DNA from 2 places in the Vibrio splendidus genome. Region 1 is predicted to be linked to the other one. Evidence: riboswitches for the same ligand, from Rfam matches in the RefSeq annotation. Region 1 holds a riboswitch; the other holds the start of a gene.
The links. Region 1 has a riboswitch for lysine ahead of OCU90_RS05775 (Na+/H+ antiporter NhaC family protein). Riboswitches for the same ligand answer to the same signal wherever they lie in the genome.
Positions count from the first base shown of each region.

Region 1 (11,304 bases):
CATCTGTAGCTGCAAGCTTTTGTAACCAACGAACTTCAACGATAGAGCGGTACTTTAGTAGGCCAAACTCACTAAAGATGCTGCGTAATGCAACAGTCTTGCTTCCGTAACGGCCGTCTACTGGTGAAACAGCAGTCAATGCTGACAGTTCCATGGTGTTCTCCTGAATTGAGTTTTCTAAATTTTGAGAGGTTTATACCAGCAACAATCTCAATTGTCACGCATATTGCGCAATCGTTTGCGTTGAAATTGTGTTGGTACAACAAACAAGCTCGCGACGAGGCGCGAGCTAATAAATTACATGCGAGCTAGCAGGATTTGAGCCTGCTCGATCATCTTCTTGCGACCGAAGATAAGGTGGCGACGTTTACCGCCAACTTGACGCCATAACACAGCGCTTCGAATTCCTGATAGCAGCAGAGCACGAACCTTATGCTGGCTCGATGTCTGTTGAAGTACTGCTGGCGTACCAGAAACCTGAATACGAGGGCCAATAGGGCTCACTACATCTAAGTAGATGCTCGCAAGGTTGCTGATCATTTGCTCGTCAAACAGATCGAAGTGCTCAGTTTGACGCTCTGCAGTTTGAATACGATCGCCAAGCTGTGACATAGAGTCATTGCGAGCAGATAGTTTACGTTCAAGCGCCATCAGGCTGATGATGTAGCGAGTAATGTCGCTACCAGCAGGAGTACTGTCGATACCTTTTACTAAGCATTCAAGGCCTAGCTTTAGGTTCGCCTCACGGCCAAATACACCCACAGTGTTCGCTGGGTTAGTATTTAAAATGGCATTGAGTGAAGCTTCGAAGGCATCTTTATCACAACGGCCGTCTTTCGCTACTTGTTGAACCAAAGCTACAGCTTGGCAAATTCCAGCGAAAGCAATAGTACGGTCATAAAGTGTATTAGCCACGTAGTAACTCCTAGTTGTTTTCTATCGTTTTGTTTGATTAGTTAGATGCGTTTTTCGATGATACCACCACCAAGACAGACTTCATCTTGGTAGAACACAGCCGACTGGCCTGGCGTTACAGCGATTTGCGGCTCATCGAAGATAACCTTAATGTTATCATCGTCAATTGGGATGATTGTACAAGGAATATCGGTTTGACGGTAACGTGTTTTTACCGTGCATGTCATAACTTCAGTAATTGGTGTGCGATTAACCCAATGAAGCTGAGAAGCGATCAAACCTTCTGATTTTAAAAGAGGGTGGTCTTTACCTTGTACCGCGATCAGAACATTACGTTTAAGGTCTTTTTCACCAACAAACCATGGGTCTTCATTACCGCCGCCGCCTTTGGTGCCACCGATATGCAGGCCTTTACGTTGACCTAGCGTGTGGTACATCAAACCTTGGTGTTGACCAATAACTTGGCCTTCAGGTGTCTCGATGTTACCTGGTTGAGCCGGTAGATATTTGCCAAGGAATTCTGTGAACTTACGCTCACCAATAAAGCAGATACCTGTTGAGTCTTTTTTCTTCGCTGTGATCAAGTCTTGCTCTTCAGCAATGCGTCGCACTTCAGGCTTCTCTAATTCACCAACTGGGAATAGGCTGCGTGCCACTTGATCTGAACTTAGCGTATATAGGAAATAGCTTTGGTCTTTGTTGCCGTCTAAGCCACGCAGCATTTCTGGTTTTACGCCAGCATCGAGCTCTTCTTGTGTTGGGAAAGTACGACGAACATAGTGACCCATCGCGATGTAGTCTGCGTCTAATACTTCATCCGCAAACTCTAAGAATGCTTTGAATTTGATTTCTTTGTTACAAAGGATATCTGGGTTCGGTGTACGACCCGCTTTGTATTCTTCAAGAAAGTACTCGAATACATTATCCCAGTACTCTGCTGCAAAGTTGATAGTGTGAAGGTGGATACCTAGTTTGTCACATACCGCTTGAGCATCAGCAAGGTCTTCAGCTGCCGTGCAGTATTCTTCGTTATCGTCTTCTTCCCAGTTTTTCATGAAAAGGCCTTCTACCTGATAGCCTTGTTGCTGAAGAAGATACGCCGATACTGACGAATCTACACCGCCGGACATACCGACAATTACTTTCTTTTCGCTGTTTCCAGAGCTGATATCTGACATGTCTAAACACCGTTACTATTACTTGGTCGCAGATTCTAACAGAAAGAGAAACACCGCGACAGATCCGAGACCGGAATCACAGTTTCATTTGCACAAATATTGCGCTGAATTCGTTAGAGAATCGCATGAACGCGAGGAGACTCGCTAGGATGTCAGATCTATATGTGGCATAGTCGCTCGAAATCCAAGACCTGAGATAAAAAATGTCTGAACAAAATGAGTTTATGCAAGAAGAACAGTTGATCGAGATTATCGAAAACCAACTTGAAGATGGCCAACCTGTGAAAGTGAAAGAGACGCTGATGCGTTTAATGATGACAGGTACTCCTCGTGAAGAGGCGATTGCGGCTATGGCATGTGCATTGGCTATTGAAGTATTTGATGTAATGAAAAACGGCGCTGAGTTTAATCAAAAACGTTACGCCGAGCATTTGGGTATGCTACCTGACTTAAGCTTTATGGAAGGCGAATAAAAAAATAGCCTAGCAAACGTTTGCTATAGTTTGAAAGATTGCCGCGTTAAATATAGCGCGGTAGAATCCGCCACCTATTTCCCCTTGACTTAGACTAGCCTTATGAAATTCCCTGGACAACGTAAATCAAAGCACTATTTTCCGGTTCACGCTCGTGACCCTTTAGTAAGCCAAGCTCAAACTAGCAAAAGAATGTCACGTACTCATATTATCGGTATTGACCAAACTTTGGTGGATATTGAAGCGAAAGTGAGTTCTGAGCTAATCGAAAAATATGGCCTAAGTAAGGGACACTCACTGGTTATTGGTGATGAAGCTGCTGAATCCTTGTATCAAGAATTAAAAGAACAGTGCCTGATTACCAATGAATACGCTGGTGGCACAATTGGTAATACATTACACAACTATTCAGTACTTGCGGATGACCGTTCAACGCTATTGGGTGTAATGAGCCAAGATATTAAGATTGGTAGCTACGGTTACCGCTATTTATGTAATACATCAAGCAGAATGGATCTGAACCATTTACAAGGGGTAGATGGCGCAATTGGTCGCTGCTTTGCATTAATTACAGAAGATGGTGAACGTACTTTCGCAATTAGCGAAGGACAAATGAACCAATTAAAACCAGAAAGCATCCCTGAGAAAATTTTCAAAAGTGCTTCTGCTTTAGTGTTAACGGCGTATTTAGTTCGTTGTAAACCAGGTGACCCTATGCCTGAAGCAACAATGAAAGCGATCGAATACGCGAAGAAATACGATGTGCCTGTTGTTTTAACTCTTGGTACTAAGTTCGTTATTCAAGATGATCCAGAGTTCTGGAAAGATTTCCTTGAACAGCACGTCACCGTTGTTGCAATGAATGAAGACGAAGCTGAAGCCTTAACAGGAGAAAGCGATCCGCTTGCTGCTTCAGACAAAGCACTAGAGTGGGTAGACTTAGTTCTATGTACGGCAGGCCCTGTTGGCTTATTCATGGCGGGTTATACTGAAGACGCGGTCAAGCGTGAAACTTCATTGCCGTTGTTACCAGGCTCGATTGCAGAATTTAACCGCTATGAGTTTAGCCGCCCTGCACATAAAGAGTTATGTGACAACCCAACGAAAATCTATTCGCATATCGCACCTTACATGGGTGGTCCAGAAAAGATCAAGAATACCAATGGTGCAGGGGATGCGGCGCTGTCGGCTTTATTACATGATATGGCAGCAAATAAATATCATAAAGAAAATGTACCGAATTCTAGCAAGCACCAACATGCATTTTTAACGTATTCATCTTTCTCACAAGTTTGTAAATATTCAAACCGTGCAAGTTATGAAGTGTTGGTTCAGCACTCTCCTCGCTTGTCTCGTGGCCTTCCTGAAAGAGAAGACAGTCTAGAAGAAGCATACTGGGAAAGATAAGATATTTTTATCTTTTTCATTTATATTTCTAATAGTGAAATATAAAAAAGGCTCCGAAAGGAGCCTTTTTTGTTTCTGAATATATTGAAGCCGTAAATAATACTTTAGTCGACTTAATATTAATTCTATTGCTTAGTGTTTTATTGATTATTCACTTAGCAAACACGATGCCTTAAAGAGCAAACTCTTCTAGAGATTTACCAGCATCTAGTTGTTCTTGGATAGCTGAAGGCGTACGGCCTTGACCTGTCCAAGTTTTCTCGTCGCCGTTTGCGTCTACGTATTTGTATTTCGCTGGGCGAGGAGCGCGTTTAGCTTTAGTTGTTTTAGATTTTGCTTCACCAGAAAGTGCAGCAATAAGATCTGCAACATCAATTCCGTCTTTTGCAATTTGTTCAGCAATAGCAGAAAGCTTAGCTTCTTGCTCTGCTTTAGCTGCACGTTCTTCAGCTTCAGACTCTTGACGCTCTTGTACAACAATAGTCAGCTTGTCTAGCGCTTCTTCAAGTTGCTCAAGAGTTAATTCACGTGAGAACGCACGAAGGCTGCGGATATTTAATAGTGTTTTTGTTAATTCAGACATGATATTTCCCATCAAGGTAAACTAAATAATCCTCCTAATAATAAACAGAGCCTAGGAATAAAACAAATAGTATTTCTTGTATTGGTTATTTAAATATAAAAGTGAGATGAATAGTTGAAAAAGAAACGACTCACTTTTGATGAATTTATAATAATTATTAAGATTATCTTAAAAATCGATATGTGACTGGTGGAGTAATTGTTATATGTAGACTATTTTTTTATTGATTAGTTCATTAACAAAAAGACATTTTTGTCGGAATGATATGTTGCATTGTTGCTCTTGATGGGTACAATTGCGGCTACCTGATGCGATGCTTTGGTTAATTTGTTGTTAAACTCTGGTTTACACAGTTAATAATGTTATCGCACGTAGAGGCGCAATTATAAAAAGTAGTTTTCGTTGGGGTGATGCCAATGAGCGGGAATGAAAGGTCTAATTGCCGAAGTAAATTGTATATCTAAGCAATTTGCTGGGGTTGTGCTCAATAGGTACAACACTGCCATAGTCTTAATTTTAAACTATGGAGCGCTACTGTAGGGTTGGGTGAAGTGTTCACTTCCCTTTCGCTTAGTTCAACATGAGCTTGATAAGTCGTATCAAGTTTGTCTGCAGTAGATCTCTAGCCAAATAAAAAACTGGTTTTTGAAGATCATGAATTTAATAGATTTTGCAACATCGCCTTTATCGCTGCTTCCTCCTTTGGTTGCATTGACTCTAGCAATTGTTACCCGCCGTGTATTGGTTTCCTTAGGTGTTGGTATTTTTATGGGTGCGATTCTACTTGCTGACTACTCAGTAGGTAACGCAGCTAGTTACGTGTTTACTAAAGCATCTGGTGTTTTCATCGAAGATGGTGGCATTAACACTTGGAACATGAGCATCATCGCATTCCTAATTATTCTCGGAATGACAACTGCATTACTCACACTATCTGGTGGTACTCGCGCATTCGCTGAGTGGGCACAGTCTCGTGTGAAGAGCAAACGTGGTTCAAAACTACTTGCTGCCTTCTTAGGCGTATTCATCTTTGTCGATGATTACTTCAACAGCTTAGCGGTAGGTGCTATCTCTCGTCCTGTAACAGACCGCTTCTACGTATCTCGCGCTAAGCTAGCTTATATTCTAGATTCTACCGCTGCTCCAATGTGTGTGATTATGCCGGCTTCTAGCTGGGGTGCTTACATCATCACTATTATTGGTGGCATCCTAGTGACACACGGTGTGACAGAGTATTCTGCACTGGGTGCTTACGTTCGTCTTATCCCAATGAACTTCTACGCTGTGTTCGCACTATTAATGGTATTTGCCGTTGCATGGTTCGGTCTAGACGTTGGTAAGATGCGTGAACATGAGATCGAAGCATCTCAAGGCCGTGGCTTTGAAGGCGACAACGATCAAAAGCAAGCTCACGATCTAAACGAAGAGCTAGACATTCAAGAGAGCGAAAACGGTTCTGTTTCTGATCTCGTTATGCCAATCGTATCGTTAATCGTAGCAACAGTTGCCGCTATGCTTTACACGGGTGGCCAAGCGCTGGCTGCTGACGGTCAAGCATTCAACCTGCTTGGTGCGTTCGAAAATACAGATGTAGGCAAGTCTCTTGTTTACGGTGGTGTTTTAGGTCTGCTTGTTGCCCTAGCGACAGTGTTTAAGCAAAAGCTACCAATGTCTGATATCGCAAGAACAATGTGGATCGGTGCTAGCTCTATGTTTGGCGCTATCCTGATTCTTGTGTTCGCTTGGACTATCGGTTCTGTCATCGGTGACATGAAAACAGGTTCGTACCTATCATCTCTAGCAACTGGCAACATTGATTACCACTGGCTACCGGTTATTTTGTTCCTTCTTGCTGGCCTAATGGCATTCTCGACAGGTACATCTTGGGGTACGTTCGGTATCATGCTTCCTATCGCGGGTGACATGGCTGCAGCTTCTGACATCGCGCTGATTCTACCGATGTTAAGTGCGGTTCTTGCTGGTTCTGTATTTGGTGACCACTGTTCTCCAATCTCAGACACAACGATTCTGTCTTCTACAGGTGCTCGTTGTAACCACATTGACCACGTATCGACTCAGCTTCCTTATGCGCTGTCTGTGGCGTTCGTATCGTGTATCGGCTTCATCACTCTAGGTATGACATCATCAACTGGCATCGCATTCGGGGCAGCGTCTCTAACGTTTGTGGCAGTATGTTTTGCATTGGCTTATTTCTCACGTTGTAAAATGTCGACGTGCAAAAGCTAATCATCACTTGATTGAATAATGAAAAGGGAGGCGTTGCCTCCCTTTTTTTGTGCTCGTTAATTTAATTTTAAATTTCGTGAAAAAAGTTCGAATAAATGGTTGAAAAAGGGTGTCAGCTTAGTTAGTGTGGAGACAAGACAGCAAACAACCTAAGAGCTGATAAGTATGCGTAAATTAGTAATGAACATTCATCACCATCATCACCCTATCTAGTCTTTCGGGGAGATTTACGTATACCCGGGAGCAAGAATTCTCCCGGAGGTTAAGTCAAAGAATTTAGATTTAAACCCTCGGGACGACAAAGTCTTCCGAGGGTTTTTTAGTTTTAGCACTTTTAAATAATCAATAAATTCAAATATTTGCACAGGGATACAGCAATGCAGACACAACGCCTAAGAATCGCAATTCAAAAGAAAGGTCGCTTAAGTAAAGAGTGCCAAGATCTACTTAAAAAATGTGGTGTTAAATTTAACATCATGGGTGAGCGCTTAGTTGTTCATTCACTAAATATGCCAATCGACTTGTTATTAGTTCGTGATGACGACATCCCAGGGCTTATCATGGATGGTGTGGTTGACCTTGGTTTCATCGGTGAAAACGAACTAGAAGAAGTTCGCCTAGACCGTGTTGCTCTTAAAGAGCCTTCAGAGTTCCACACACTACGTCGTTTAGACTTCGGTGGTTGCCGCCTTTCTATCGCTATCAACAAAGACGAAGAATACAACGGCCCACAAGATCTAGCGGGCAAACGTATTGCGACCACTTACCCACAACTACTAAAAGCCTACATGGACGAGCAGGGTGTTGAATTCAGCACTTGTATGCTAACAGGCTCGGTTGAAGTGGCTCCTCGCGCAGGCCTAGCAGACGCTATCGCCGATTTAGTTTCTACAGGTGCGACGCTAGAAGCAAACGGCCTAAAAGAAGCAGAAGCTATCTTCCAATCTAAAGCAACACTGATTCAACGTGTTGGTGAGTTCGACGCTGATAAGACTGCATTGATTGAAAAACTACTGACTCGTATGCAGGGTGTTCAACAAGCGAAAGAGTCGAAGTACATCATGCTTCACGCTCCAACTTCTCAGCTAGAGCAAATCAAAGCACTACTGCCTGGTGCTGAAGATCCAACGGTTCTTCCTCTATCAACAGACAAAGACAAAGTTGCCGTTCACCTTGTAAGTACCGAGAACTTGTTCTGGGAAACAATGGAACAGCTGAAAGAGTTGGGTGCAAGCTCGATTCTAGTATTACCAATCGAAAAAATGATGGGGTAGTGACGATGAGAACCGTTGTTTGGCAATCTTTAAGTGAATCACAGCAAGACTCGGTACTAGAGCGTCCAGCTATTACTGAAGGTGCAAACATCACAGCGACTGTTTCTGATGTTATTGCAAAAGTACGAAATGAAGGCGATGCCGCACTTAAAGAACTGACTGAAAAGTTCGATCGTGTGACTCCAGAATCCATTCGAGTCAGCTCGACTGAGATTGAAGAGGCATGTGCTCGTTTAACACCAGAAATGAAGCAAGCGTTAGAGCAAGCTTATAGCAATATTGCTAAGTTTCACGAAGCTCAGAAGCCGCAGCCAATTAAGGTTGAAACACAGCCAGGCGTTGTGTGTGAGCAAGTGACACGCGCTATTAATACTGTTGGCCTTTATATTCCGGGTGGCAGCGCGCCACTTCCGTCAACGGTTCTTATGTTAGGTGTACCCGCTCAAATCGCGGGTTGCCGCAAGGTTGTGCTTTGTTCACCTCCGCCAATCGCGGATGAAATCTTGTATGTCGCTAATCTTTGTAAAATCGATGAGGTTTACAATGTAGGTGGTGCTCAAGCTGTTGCGGCGATGGCTTACGGTACGGAGAGTGTCTCTAAAGTAGATAAAATTTTCGGTCCTGGTAATGCGTACGTAACGGAAGCTAAGCGCCAAGTAAGCAATGACTTCCGTGGTTCTGCGATTGATATGCCGGCAGGCCCATCGGAGGTGATGGTGATTGCAGACGAAACTGCGGATGCTGACTTCATTGCTGCTGATCTACTGAGCCAAGCTGAACATGGCCCAGATTCACAGGTTGTATTAGTAACACCATCGCCAGTTATTGCCGACCAAGTAACCGATGCGGTTCAGAAGCAACTGAAAGAACTGTCTCGTGCGAACATCGCTCAGCAAGCATTGGCTTCAAGCCTAATCATCATTGCTGAATCGATCACTCAAGCGATTGCGATTTCTAACTTCTACGGTCCAGAGCACTTGATTGTTCAGACCAAGAATCCACGTGAATTGCTGCCGTTACTAGACAATGCAGGTTCAATCTTCCTTGGTGACTGGTCTCCAGAGTCTGCAGGTGACTACGCATCAGGTACAAATCACGTTCTTCCTACTTACGGCTATACCAAAACCTATTCAAGTCTAGGTTTGGCTGATTTCTCTAAGCGTATGACGGTACAAGAGTTAACGGCTGATGGCTTGAAAGGCCTAGCGCCAACGGTAGTCACAATGGCGGAAGCCGAAGGTTTGGATGCGCACAAACGTGCTGTGACCATCCGAATTGAAAAGTTAAATAAAGCGAAATAAGGGTAGGGCATGGAAAAGTTAGCAAGAAAACAAGTTCAGGCTCTTACACCTTACTTGTCTGCAAGACGCATTGGTGGCAGCGGAGATGTGTGGCTAAACGCTAACGAGTCTCCGTTTGATAACGAGTACAACCTAAACTTGTCTCGTCTTAATCGCTACAGCGAGTGCCAGCCTAAAGAGCTGATCGATGCTTACGCTCAATATGCAGGCGTGAAATCAGAGCAAACGCTGACCACTCGTGGCGCTGACGAAGGTATCGAACTTTTGATTCGAGCTTTCTGCGAGCCGAACGAAGATTCGATTCTGTACTGCCCTCCGACTTACGGTATGTACGCCATCAGTGCCGAGACGATTGGTGTTGAGCGCAAGGTTGTGCCTTTGACGGCTGAATGGCAATTGGATCTTCCTGCTATTGAAGCTCAACTAGACAACGTGAAAGTAGTGTTTGTTTGTAGCCCAAACAATCCAACGGGTAACTTGGTTGATCGCAAAGACATCATCAAACTGCTTGAAATGACGCAAGACAAAGCGATTGTGGTGATGGATGAAGCGTATATCGATTTTTGTCCAGAAGCGTCAACGGTCGACTTGCTTGAGCAATACCCGAACCTTGCGATTCTGCGTACCTTGTCGAAAGCTTTTGCTCTGGCGGGTTTACGTTGTGGCTTTACGCTGGCGAACAAAGCGCTTATCGATGTACTGTTGAAAGTGATTGCGCCTTACCCGGTTCCAATTCCAGTTGCTGACATTGCCGTTCAAGCGCTTTCTGAACAAGGGCTTGCGCGAGCGAAGTTCCAAGTTCTGGATTTAAGTGCTAACCGAGCGTATTTGCAAGCTGGTTTGTTGGGTATGCCTCAAGTGACGGTATTTGATGGTTGGGGTAACTACCTGCTGGTTAAATTCCCGAACGGCGATGAGTTGTTCAAAGCGGCATGGGATACGGGTATTATTTTGCGTAATTCACCTATTGAAGACTGTGTTCGTATTAGTATTGGTAACCGAGAAGAGTGCGAAAAGACACTTGGATTCATTCGTAACTTTTTTCAGTAACGAAAGGCTTACCATTAATAACATTTGTCAGTCTGAGTTGATTAAAAACAGACTGGCAAATGAAACCAATATTTTGGGTTAGCGTTTGATTTTAGCTAGGCCAGCAGATTTAAAATTAAAAGGAAGTTCAAGTGAGTAAACAACAGAAAATACTTTTTATAGACCGTGATGGCACCTTAATTGTTGAGCCGCCAGTCGACTTTCAAGTAGACCGTTTAGACAAACTAAAATTCGAACCGCTAGTGATCCCTAGCCTACTGGCATTGCAAGATGCGGGTTACCGCTTAGTGATGGTCACTAACCAAGATGGCCTAGGTACCGACAGCTACCCACAAGAAGATTTCGATGCGCCACACAATATGATGATGGAGTTCTTCGAATCTCAAGGCGTTAAGTTTGACGATGTACTTATTTGCCCTCACTTTGACGAAGACAACTGCTCTTGCCGTAAGCCTAAACTGGGTATGGTTAAAGAATACCTACAAGGCGGCAAAGTCGACTTCCAACACTCTGTTGTCATTGGCGATCGAATGACGGATCTTCAACTTGCTGAGAACATGGCAATTAGTGGTATCCAATACGGCCCGGATGCAGAAACGGAAGGCACACTCAACTGGCCACAGATCGTTAAAGATTTAACGGTTAATGCTCGTGTTGCCGAAGTGGTTCGTACAACGAAAGAAACTGACATTAAGGTAGCCGTAAACCTTGATGAAACCGGTGGTAACAAGATCGATACTGGCATGGGTTTCTTCGATCACATGCTTGATCAAATCGCGACACATGGCGGTTTCCAGATGAACCTGACTGTGAAGGGCGACCTACACATTGATGATCACCACACAATCGAAGACACCGCTCTTGCTTTAGGCCAAG
Region 1 is NZ_AP025508.1:1,280,310-1,291,613, forward strand. It holds gene purB (adenylosuccinate lyase) at 1-154, opposite strand, end outside; gene hflD (high frequency lysogenization protein HflD) at 298-915, opposite strand; gene mnmA (tRNA 2-thiouridine(34) synthase MnmA) at 957-2,093, opposite strand; gene OCU90_RS05760 (hypothetical protein) at 2,297-2,566, shown strand; gene OCU90_RS05765 (inosine/guanosine kinase) at 2,669-3,973, shown strand; gene OCU90_RS05770 (H-NS family histone-like protein) at 4,146-4,556, opposite strand; lysine riboswitch at 4,921-5,098, shown strand; gene OCU90_RS05775 (Na+/H+ antiporter NhaC family protein) at 5,211-6,803, shown strand; His leader region at 6,992-7,127, shown strand; gene hisG (ATP phosphoribosyltransferase) at 7,181-8,077, shown strand; gene hisD (histidinol dehydrogenase) at 8,077-9,378, shown strand; gene hisC (histidinol-phosphate transaminase) at 9,388-10,428, shown strand; gene hisB (bifunctional histidinol-phosphatase/imidazoleglycerol-phosphate dehydratase HisB) at 10,560-11,304, shown strand, end outside.

Region 2 (11,304 bases), 950 kb from region 1:
AACAAATTACTGCTTTGAAAACCTATACAAAAAAGACCAACAACAAATCGAGCTAGGTAAGCACTCAACAACAAAAGAAGCTTAATCGCTAATTTTGGCTTACTCGCTGTTTACCTCTTGAGTTGTTTAACTATTTAGTTATTTAACTGATAGCAATGAGCGGTTGGTTAACAGCACATTAAATGATTCCAAGGGTGACTCAAAAGAGTCGCCCTTTTTTGTTTACTGTTTTTTTATCCAGTAAAACTTTGCACAAATCTCACTCTATGTAATACTTTAGCCACTTAAAATTACATGGTCTATTGAGATGGATAAAATAGAAATTAGAGGCGCTCGTACGCATAACCTCAAAGACATTAACCTAACCATACCCCGTGATAAGCTGACGGTTATCACTGGTTTATCAGGTTCAGGAAAGTCGTCACTTGCGTTTGATACTCTCTATGCGGAAGGTCAACGTCGTTATGTTGAGTCTTTGTCGGCTTACGCCCGTCAATTTCTATCTCTTATGGAAAAACCCGATGTCGACCACATCGAAGGTTTATCTCCAGCCATCTCGATAGAACAAAAATCGACCTCTCACAACCCTCGTTCAACCGTCGGTACCATCACTGAAGTCTATGACTATCTAAGACTGCTTTACGCGCGAGTCGGCGAGCCACGCTGCCCTGATCACAATATCCCCCTCGCAGCGCAAACCATCAGCCAAATGGTCGACAAGGTATTAGAACTGCCTGAAGGCTCAAAGATGATGCTGATGGCACCGATCGTCAAAGAACGTAAAGGTGAGCATGTAAAGACACTGGAAAACCTAGCTGCGCAAGGCTTTATCCGAGCTCGTATTGATGGAGAGACCTGTGATTTGTCCGATCCACCCACATTAGAACTTCATAAGAAGCACACCATTGAAGTCGTGGTAGACAGATTTAAGGTTCGTCCTGATCTTCAACAACGTTTAGCCGAATCGTTCGAGACCACATTAGAGCTATCTGGTGGTATCGCTGTTGTCGGTTGGATGGATGATAAAGAGCAAGAAGAGATCGTGTTCTCAGCTAACTTTGCTTGTCCAAAGTGTGGCTACAGCATGCAAGAGCTTGAGCCGCGCCTATTCTCATTCAACAATCCTGCAGGTGCATGTGGTACGTGTGATGGACTTGGTGTTCAACAATATTTTGATCCAAGTCGAGTGATTTTAGATGAGAACCTAAGCATTGCAGAAGGTGCAATAAAAGGCTGGGATCAGAAGAATTATTACTATTTTCAGATGCTAACGTCGCTATCAGACCATTATGGTTTTGATCTGTATGTGCCATTCAACTCTCTGCCGAAAAAGACTCAAGAGATCATTCTTAAAGGCTCAGGGCGTACTGAAGTGGAATTCAAGTACATCAATGATCGTGGTGATATCCGAGTCAAGCGTCACCCATTTGAAGGCATTTTAAATACGCTGGAACGCCGTTACCGCGACACTGAATCTAGCGCGGTACGTGAAGATCTTGCCAAGTACATATCAACGAAATCATGCTCTAGCTGTGATGGTACGCGTTTAAGATTAGAAGCTCGAAATGTCTTCATTGGTGATACCACATTGCCAGAAATCGTACAGCTCAGTATTGCTGATGCACTAGAGTTTTTCCAAAACTTGTCGCTCAGCGGCCAGCGTGGTCAGATCGCTGATAAAGTAATGAAAGAGATCAATGATCGTCTGCATTTCTTGGTGAACGTTGGTTTGAATTATCTGAACTTATCACGCAGTGCAGAAACACTGTCTGGTGGTGAAGCGCAAAGGATTCGTCTAGCAAGTCAAATTGGTGCTGGTTTAGTGGGTGTTATGTATGTACTCGATGAACCATCAATTGGCCTCCACCAGCGCGATAATGAACGTCTACTGCAAACTTTGGTTCACCTCAGAGATCTAGGAAATACCGTGCTTGTTGTTGAACATGATGAAGACGCAATCCGTTGTGCTGACCATGTTATCGATATCGGCCCAGGTGCGGGTGTGCATGGTGGACACGTGGTCGCAGAAGGTACCATGCAAGACATCATCGAAAACCCGAATTCTTTAACCGGGCAATACCTGAGCGGCGCCAAAGAAATTGCGATACCAAAACAAAGAACGCCTATCGACAAGAAAAAGGTCGTCGAGATCGTTGGCGCAACGGGGAACAACCTAAAGAATGTCACTGCGACGATCCCTGTAGGCTTATTCACCTGTATTACAGGGGTATCGGGGTCAGGTAAATCTACACTAATCAATGACACCTTCTTTAAAGTTGCCCACACTCAATTAAACGGTGCAACAACTGCAGTTCCGGCAAAGCACAAAAAGATAAAAGGCTTAGAGCATTTCGACAAAGTGATCGATATTGATCAAAGCCCTATCGGTCGCACTCCTAGATCAAACCCTGCAACCTACACTGGTATTTTCACGCCAATTCGTGAGTTGTTTGCCGGTACCCAAGAATCACGATCTCGTGGCTACAAGCCAGGTCGATTCAGTTTTAACGTTCGTGGTGGTCGCTGTGAAGCGTGTCAGGGAGACGGTGTCATCAAAGTAGAGATGCACTTCTTGCCAGATGTGTATGTGCCGTGTGATGTGTGTAAAGGTAAGCGTTATAACCGTGAAACTTTAGAAGTTCGCTACAAAGGCAAAACCATTGACGAAGTTCTAGAGATGACAGTGGAAGATGCTCGAGAATACTTCAACCCTGTTCCTGTTATCGCTCGTAAGCTACAAACATTGATGGATGTTGGCCTTTCCTACATTCGTCTAGGACAAGCGGCAACAACCTTATCTGGCGGTGAAGCGCAGCGTGTTAAATTAGCGCGTGAATTGTCTAAACGAGACACGGGAAAAACCTTATACATTCTTGATGAACCAACAACAGGCCTTCATTTCCACGATATTCAGCAACTATTGACGGTATTACATAGATTGCGTGATCACGGCAATACGGTAGTGGTGATTGAACACAACCTAGATGTCGTCAAAACAGCAGACTGGATCCTAGACCTTGGTCCAGAAGGTGGTCAAGGTGGTGGTGAGATTGTTGCAGAAGGTACACCTGAAGATGTGGCGTTAGTCGAAGGTTCGCACACTGCTCGCTTCCTTAAGCCTATGTTAAATTTGAAGTAGGTGTAAAATAGCTCTATATAAAATAGCGCCCTGCGAGCAGACAGAAAAATGTTAAAGTAACAGAGCTTGTTTCAGAAGGAACAAGCTCTGTTTTTATAAGGTTAGGGATTTATGGCAACAATACACACTAGCGGTACCCAACTAGAAAATCAGGTAACTCAGCTACCACTCAATAAAGCATTTCTGGCTTCTTTAGCAGTTGTATTCTTGTTAGCCATGCATTTTTTCATGCCGAATCCTGGAGGCTCAGGCCTTGCGTTATCGTTTAACCCAACCACTTGGTTAGCTCTTAGCTTTACGTTAGCAATTGGCTTCTACCAACTCGCGACTAACCGAGTGCTCAAATATTCCAAGTTAACCGTTGGCTTGCTGATCAGTTGCGTGATACTTACGCTACCCACGCTCTACAGTAACGCCTTTCCTCAAGCCGCATCTGGTCGACTACTGGGATTGTGGGCGGGCTTCGCTTTATTCGTCGTACTACAGCAATTTAAGTTCAGTAATAAACACAAACAACGCATGTTGTGGTTCATTGTGCTTGCTGTGGTTATACAAGCACTCTTTGGTTACGTGCAATATTTCTTACTGGAACCCGGCAATCTATTTGGTTACAACACAACAGCTAATCGACCTTATGGGATATTCCAACAACCGAATGTAATGGCTAGCTTTTTAGCTACTGGTTTTGTGCTTTCAGCGTATCTTTTAGCGAGACAGCCCGCTAAATATAATCACAAAATTAGCGAGTCATTCTTACTATATCTAACCCCGACCTTAACCGTACCTTTGCTGATCATCATCGCATCACGTACCGGATGGTTGGCTGCCGTCATTGGGTTTGTCTGCATTCTGCCTTATCTATACAAATTCTCGACCAAGAAACGCTTCTACGGATGGTGCGCATCAGTGCTAGTCGGTATCGTGGTCGCTTTTTCGGTAATCAGCCTCAGCACTGCTGATAGCATTGCAAGTAAGAAAGCGGACCTAGAAAGCGCACGCGCATACACTTTCCCACAAGCGCTCGATATGATGATCGAAAAGCCATTTACAGGGTATGGCTACGGGAAGTTCGAATCCGAGTACACGCTATACACAGCTCGCCAGCATCAACTCAACCCAAATTATCATCCCGGCCTTCCTTCAATGGATCACCCACACAATGAGTTCCTGTTTTGGGGGGTTGAAGGTGGAATAGTACCAATCATCGGTATCTTGCTTGCTGCAGTGTTGGTGATGTCACGCATAGCAAGCTCAGCGAAGGGAACACGTCTAGCACTACTCGCGCTATTTATACCGATACTCTTACATTCTCAGCTCGAGTACCCTTTTTACCACTCAGCGATTCACTGGATAACATTCATCATCTTGATTTACTGGGTCGATCAACGAGCTTCTCGTCACTATCAACAGCCGTTTAGTATCGTTAGTAAAACCCTGTTTAGAGTGTCTAGCTTGGTGGTTCCGATCTTGGTGAGTTTCTATATGTTGAGCGCGCTGCATACCAATTATGTCCTGACTCAATTTGAACTTTCTAAACCCAGAAACCCGGATATTCTTAAGCAGGTAACGAACCCTGTAGTCTGGAAAGATCGCTATGATTGGGACGTATACAGCACCTATCTAAATATCGGCCTCTACAAAGCTGATCCTAGCTTGATCCAACCTTATATAGATTGGTCGTTAGAGATCATAAAACGTAAGCCAAGACCTGCTTTCTACAGCAACCTGATTCTTGCGTATCAAGGATTGGGCGATCACAGTAAAGCAGAACAAATTCGTAGTGAAGCGAGCTTCTTGTTCCCAAATAGAGACTTTTCCAAGGTTCAATATAAGAAAATATCGGAAGCTGAAAACAACATTTCTTCTGCTAAATGACGCCACGGAATCTAGAGTTAATGCACCATATTAACGTTTAGTCTAGACACAAAAAAGCGCACGATCTCTCGTGCGCTTTTCTTTTGAACTTGAGTTTATTACCGCAATTTTAAAACGTCTTGCAACGCTTTTAAGCACAAAGCGACATTCTCTTTTCGAGCGCCATAACCCATTAAACCAATACGCCAAGCCTTGCCAGCCAAAGAACCAAGTCCCGCGCCAATTTCAAGGTTATATTCTTCTAGAAGTTGTGTTCTGATTTTGGCTTCATCGATTCCTTCAGGGAAATAAAGCGCATTGAGCTGCGGAAGACGACTCTCTTCATCAACCACAAACTTTAATCCTAGTGCTTCTACGCCTTCTTTAAGCTCTTGGTGCATCGCATGGTGACGTGACCACGCATTATCCAGGCCTTCATTTTTCAATAAAACCAACGACTCATGCAGAGCATACAGGCTATTCACGGGTGCCGTATGGTGGTAGCTACGCTTGCCTTCTCCACTCCAGTAACCCAGTACTAAGCTTTGATCTAGGAACCAGCTTTGTACCGGAGTTTGACGCGCCTTCATCTTCTCAACCGCACGTTGAGAGAAAGTCACTGGAGACAGGCCAGGAACGCAAGATAGACACTTTTGGCTGCCAGAATACACCGCATCGAGTTGCCACTCATCAACTAGCAATGGCACACCACCTAGAGACGTCACTGCATCAACAATCGTTAACGCATCAAACTGACGAGCGACGGCTGAAATCGCTTGAGCATCCGATAACGCTCCAGTAGACGTCTCTGCATGCACAAATGCGACAGCAACAGCATCAGGGTTTTCTGCCAATGCCTTTTCTACCTTTTCAACAGAAACGGGCTTACCCCACTCATCATCTACAAGGATCGCTTCACCACCACAGCGCACAACATTCTCTCGCATACGCTCACCAAAAACGCCATTGCGACAAACAATTACCTTCTCACCGGGCTCAATCAAGTTAACAAAACAGGTTTCCATACCTGCACTGCCAGGCGCAGAAACAGCAATCGTAAACTCATTTTCAGTTTGGAATGCATACTTAAGAAGTTGTTTCAGTTCATCCATCATCGCGATAAATAACGGATCGAGGTGACCAATAGTTGGACGGCTCAAGGCTTGTAAAACTTGAGGAGAAATGTCTGAAGGCCCCGGCCCCATTAACGTTCGGTGTGGCGGATAAAAGCTCTCGATAGCAGTAGTGAGTGTTAAATTAGACATGTACATCCCTTACGTTAATGTTGTGAACAATCCACCCTAAAGCAAATCGATACCGTCATCAATTAGCTAAAAGTATTGAGGTCACACCAGTGTCACATAATTGTTAAAATTATTTTTTAAATATCTCCAGTTACGGATTGACATTGTTACCGCAAACACGTTCAATGAAATGGCTATCTAGCAGAAGAGGAGCACTGCCCAGGCAGATGTTTTGTGGAACCGCATTTCCAATACAAAGCATCAAGGGGGAGCAGTGCCGAGATAATAAAAGGATGCAGGACCTTTATTATCGGTTGAGCGGGCTGAATCCCGGCAACTGTCGCCATTTCTATATGGTGAAGAGCTTCTGAGGTTACTATTCTAATAATTCCTCTCTTTTTGCTCTAAATACTCTCTTCGAAAAACATCGGACGTTGGATTACCCAACCGTAATTTTATTTTAGGAAGTCGTGGGAGATATATCGTGAGTGCATCTAATGTAGCTGGTTCTTTTAATGTCGCTAAGTTTGGTGGAACAAGTGTTGCCAACTTTGAAGCAATGAGCCGTTGTGCTGCCATTATTGAAAATAACTCGAATACTAAACTGGTTGTGAGCAGCGCGTGCTCAGGCGTCACCAACTTGCTGGTTGAGCTAGCGAATGGTGTCCAAGACAAAACTCGTCGTCAGGAATTATTGACGCAATTGACTGACATTCATAACGCGATTCTTGATCAGCTAGCTGACCCAATTAGCATTGAAAAAGATGTGCACTGTATTCTCGATGACATTGCGAGTGCAGCCGAAGCGGCATCATTCCAAGCCAGTACTAAACTCACCGATCACCTAGTGGCATGTGGCGAACTGATGTCGACACATATCCTCGCTCAAATCATTCTCGAGCGTGGCACACCCGCTGTCCGTTTTGATATCAGAGAAGTGATGCGCACCAATGGTGACTTCGGCAAAGCAGAACCACAGTTAAAAGATATTGCAGCTTTAGCACAACAGAAATTGATTCCACTATGCCAGCAGCAAGTTGTCGTTACCCAAGGCTTTATCGGCGCCGATAGCGAAGGTAACACCACAACGTTAGGTCGTGGTGGTAGTGATTACTCAGCGGCACTGATTGCAGAATCTGTACAAGCGATTGGTTTAGAAATCTGGACTGATGTTCCGGGCATCTACACCACGGATCCACGTATCGCATCGAAAGCATCTCCTATCCCAGAGATCAGCTTCAGCGAAGCATCGGAAATGGCAAACTTTGGCGCGAAGATATTACACCCATCGACTCTAGTCCCGGCACTACGCCACCAAATTCCGGTATTTGTCGGCTCATCAAAAGCACCAGAGCTCGGTGGCACATGGATTCGTCAACAAGTTGAAAGCTCCCCTCTGTTCAGAGCGCTTGCCCTACGCTGCAACCAAACCATGGTTACGCTACGCAGCGCCAATATGTTCCATGCTTATGGCTTCCTCGCAAAAGTGTTCGAGATCCTCGCTAAGCATAAGATCTCTGTCGATCTTATCACTACCTCAGAGATCAGTGTATCACTCACCCTCGATCAAACAGATACATCGGGTGGTGCTCCTCAGCTACCAGAAGCCGCTCGCATTGAGCTTGAAGAGCTGTGTTCTGTGGATATTGAACACGACCTATGCCTTGTTGCTCTTATTGGCAACAACATGAGTGAAAGCAAAGGCTATGCGAAGCAAGTATTCGGCACGCTTGAAGACTTCAACCTACGTATGATTTGTTACGGAGCGAGCCCACATAACCTGTGCTTCTTGCTTGATGAATCTGTCTCCAAGTTAGCGATTCAAAAGCTGCATCAAGAGCTGTTTGAATAAAACGACGGTTGCTCGATTAGTTTAAAATCACCAAACGACAGATACAAAAAGGGTTGCTATTAAGCAACCCTTTCTCTTTTTTACTTTACGAATCAAAGCTCGTCATAGATTCAAACTAGTTAATGTTTGGACCTAACCACTTCTCAGCTTCCAACATATCCCAACCTTTACGGTCGGCATAGCTATCCACTTGATCTTGTTGAATCTGTGCAATTGCAAAATATCTAGCATCAGGATGTGAGAAATACATACCAGACACTGAGGCACCTGGCCACATTGCGTAACTCGTGGTTAGCGACATGTCGATTGCTTTTTCAACGTCCATCAACTCCCACAACGTGCCTTTCTCTGTATGCTCTGGGCAAGCAGGGTAACCCGGGGCTGGGCGAATACCTTGGTACTTCTCTCGAATCAAATCGTCGTTAGACAAATTCTCATCAGGTGAGTAGCCCCAAATGTCCTTTCTCACTTCTTTATGCAAGTATTCAGCGAACGCTTCAGCCAATCGGTCTGCAACCGCCTGAATCATAATCGCGTTGTAGTCATCACCATTGGCTTTGTATTCATCAGCCAGCTCTCGCTCACCAATACCACCCGTTACTGCAAAACCACCAATCCAATCCGCTTTACCGCTGTCTTTTGGCGCAATGTAATCTGACAAACAGTAGTTAAATCCTTTGGGCTTTTCGGTTTGCTGACGAAGGTTGTGCAGAACCTTTAATACTTCAGTACGCGATTCATCGGTATACACTTCAATATCATCGCCAACACTGTTCGCTGGGAACATGGCACACATACCACGAGCTTCAAGCAACTTCTCTCTTTCTACTCGATCTAATAAATCATTGGCGTCTTTAAATAAGCGCTTCGCCTCTTCGCCTACTTCTTCATGATCAAAAATTGCCGGGTACTTACCAACCAAAGACCACGTCATAAAGAACGGAGTCCAGTCGATGTACTGACGTAAAGTAGCCACATCAAAGTCCTTGAAGATGTGTACTCCCGGTTTAGCGGGTACAGGGGGAGTATACGCATTCCAATCGATAGCAACTTTATTGGCACGCGCTCTCTCTAGCGAGACTGGCTTAGTGCGCGGCTTTTTGCGGTTGTGTTGATCGCGAACGCGATCGTAATCAATATCCAACTTCTCAACAAATGCAGGCTTCAGTTCGTTAGAGAGTAGAGAAGTACACACACCAACAGCACGTGAGGCATTGTTTACGTAGACCACAGGTTCAGAGTAGTTCTGTTCAATCTTAACGGCTGTATGCGCTTTAGATGTGGTTGCCCCACCAATCAGAAGGGGCAGTTTAAAGCCTTGTCTCTCCATCTCTTTAGCCACATGAACCATCTCATCCAATGAAGGAGTGATCAAACCCGAAAGACCAATGATATCGACGTTCTCTTCTTTAGCGACCTTAAGGATTTTTTCACATGAAACCATTACGCCCAGATCAATAATTTCGTAGTTATTACACTGCAAGACAACGCCAACAATGTTTTTACCAATATCGTGAACATCGCCTTTTACGGTCGCCAGTAAGATTTTTCCGTTAGTTGCACCAACGTCTTTGGTTGCATTAATAAATGGTTCTAGATGGGCTACCGCTTGCTTCATAACACGGGCAGATTTCACCACTTGAGGAAGGAACATCTTACCTTCACCGAAGAGATCACCAACCACGTTCATGCCATCCATTAATGGACCTTCAATCACCTCAATAGGGCGAGAAGCATTAACACGAGCTTCTTCGGTATCTTCAACAATAAAGTCGGTAATACCTTTCACTAAAGAGTGTTCTAAGCGCTTTTCTACTGGCCAAGTACGCCACTCTAAAGCCGATTTATCTTCAACTTTTCCAACTGCACGCTCTAGATACTCAGTCGCAATATCGAGCAAGCGCTCTGTTGAATCGTCCCGGCGATTTAGAACCACATCTTCAACGGCTTCACGTAAATCCTCAGGCACATTATCGTAAATCTCTAATTGCCCCGCATTTACAATGCCCATATCCATACCGTTTTTAAAACAGTGATATAGGAAGACCGCGTGAATAGCCTCACGAACGTAGTTATTACCGCGGAAAGAGAATGAAACATTCGACACTCCACCCGAGATCATCGCATGTGGAAGATCGCGTTTGATGTCCCCTACTGCTTCAATGAAGTCGACCGCATAGTTGTTATGCTCATCAATACCAGTAGCCACTGCGAAAATGTTCGGGTCAAAAATAATATCTTCTGGCGGGAAACCGACTTCATCAACAAGAATGTTGTAGGCATTAGTACAAATCTCAACTTTACGCTCTCGGGTATCAGCCTGCCCTAATTCATCGAACGCCATCACAATGACTGCTGCGCCATAACGACGAACCAGTTTCGCTTGCTCGACAAACTTCTCTTTCCCTTCCTTCAATGAGATAGAGTTAACGATGCCTTTACCCTGAATACATTTCAGGCCCGCTTCGATAACTTCCCATTTTGAAGAGTCGACCATGACTGGTACTTTCGAGATCTCTGGCTCAGACGCACATAGATTAAGGAATTTAACCATACACGCCTCAGCGTCTAGCATCCCTTCATCCATGTTGATATCGATGATCTGAGCGCCGTTCTCAACTTGCTCTCGAGCAACACTCAAGGCTTCGTCGTAAAGCTCTTCTTTAATCAATCGCTTAAATCGAGCAGAGCCGGTAACGTTAGTACGCTCACCGACGTTTACAAACAATGATTCCTTAGCAATCGTCAATGGTTCCAAACCAGATAAACGGCAAGACACTGGCAAATCAGGTAATTGACGTGGAGTTACGCCTTCAACGGCCTCAGCCATGTGACGTATATGTTCTGGCGTTGTACCACAACAACCACCAATTAGGTTCAAGAAGCCACTCTCAGCCCATTCCTTAACGTGTTCAGCCATATCTTCAGGAGAAAGGTCATACTCACCGAATGCATTAGGTAAACCCGCGTTAGGGTGAGCGGAAACGTTACATTCTGAGATACGAGACATCTCACCAACGTACTCTCGCAGTTCGTCAGGGCCTAATGCACAGTTCAATCCAAATGAGATAGGTTTAACATGACGAAGGGCGTTGTAGAAAGCTTCTGTTGTTTGCCCTGAAAGCGTACGACCTGATGCGTCAGTAATGGTACCGGAGATCATCACAGGAAGCGTGATGCCTACCTCTTCAAAAACAGATTCAACCGCAAAAGAA
Region 2 is NZ_AP025508.1:333,850-345,153, reverse strand. It holds gene galU (UTP--glucose-1-phosphate uridylyltransferase GalU) at 1-85, shown strand, start outside; gene uvrA (excinuclease ABC subunit UvrA) at 308-3,139, shown strand; gene OCU90_RS01620 (PglL family O-oligosaccharyltransferase) at 3,251-5,014, shown strand; gene OCU90_RS01615 (pyridoxal-phosphate-dependent aminotransferase family protein) at 5,113-6,258, opposite strand; lysine riboswitch at 6,435-6,612, shown strand; gene lysC (lysine-sensitive aspartokinase 3) at 6,722-8,089, shown strand; gene metH (methionine synthase) at 8,205-11,304, opposite strand, start outside.
Region 2: another riboswitch for lysine. It lies ahead of lysC (lysine-sensitive aspartokinase 3); the one in region 1 lies ahead of OCU90_RS05775 (Na+/H+ antiporter NhaC family protein).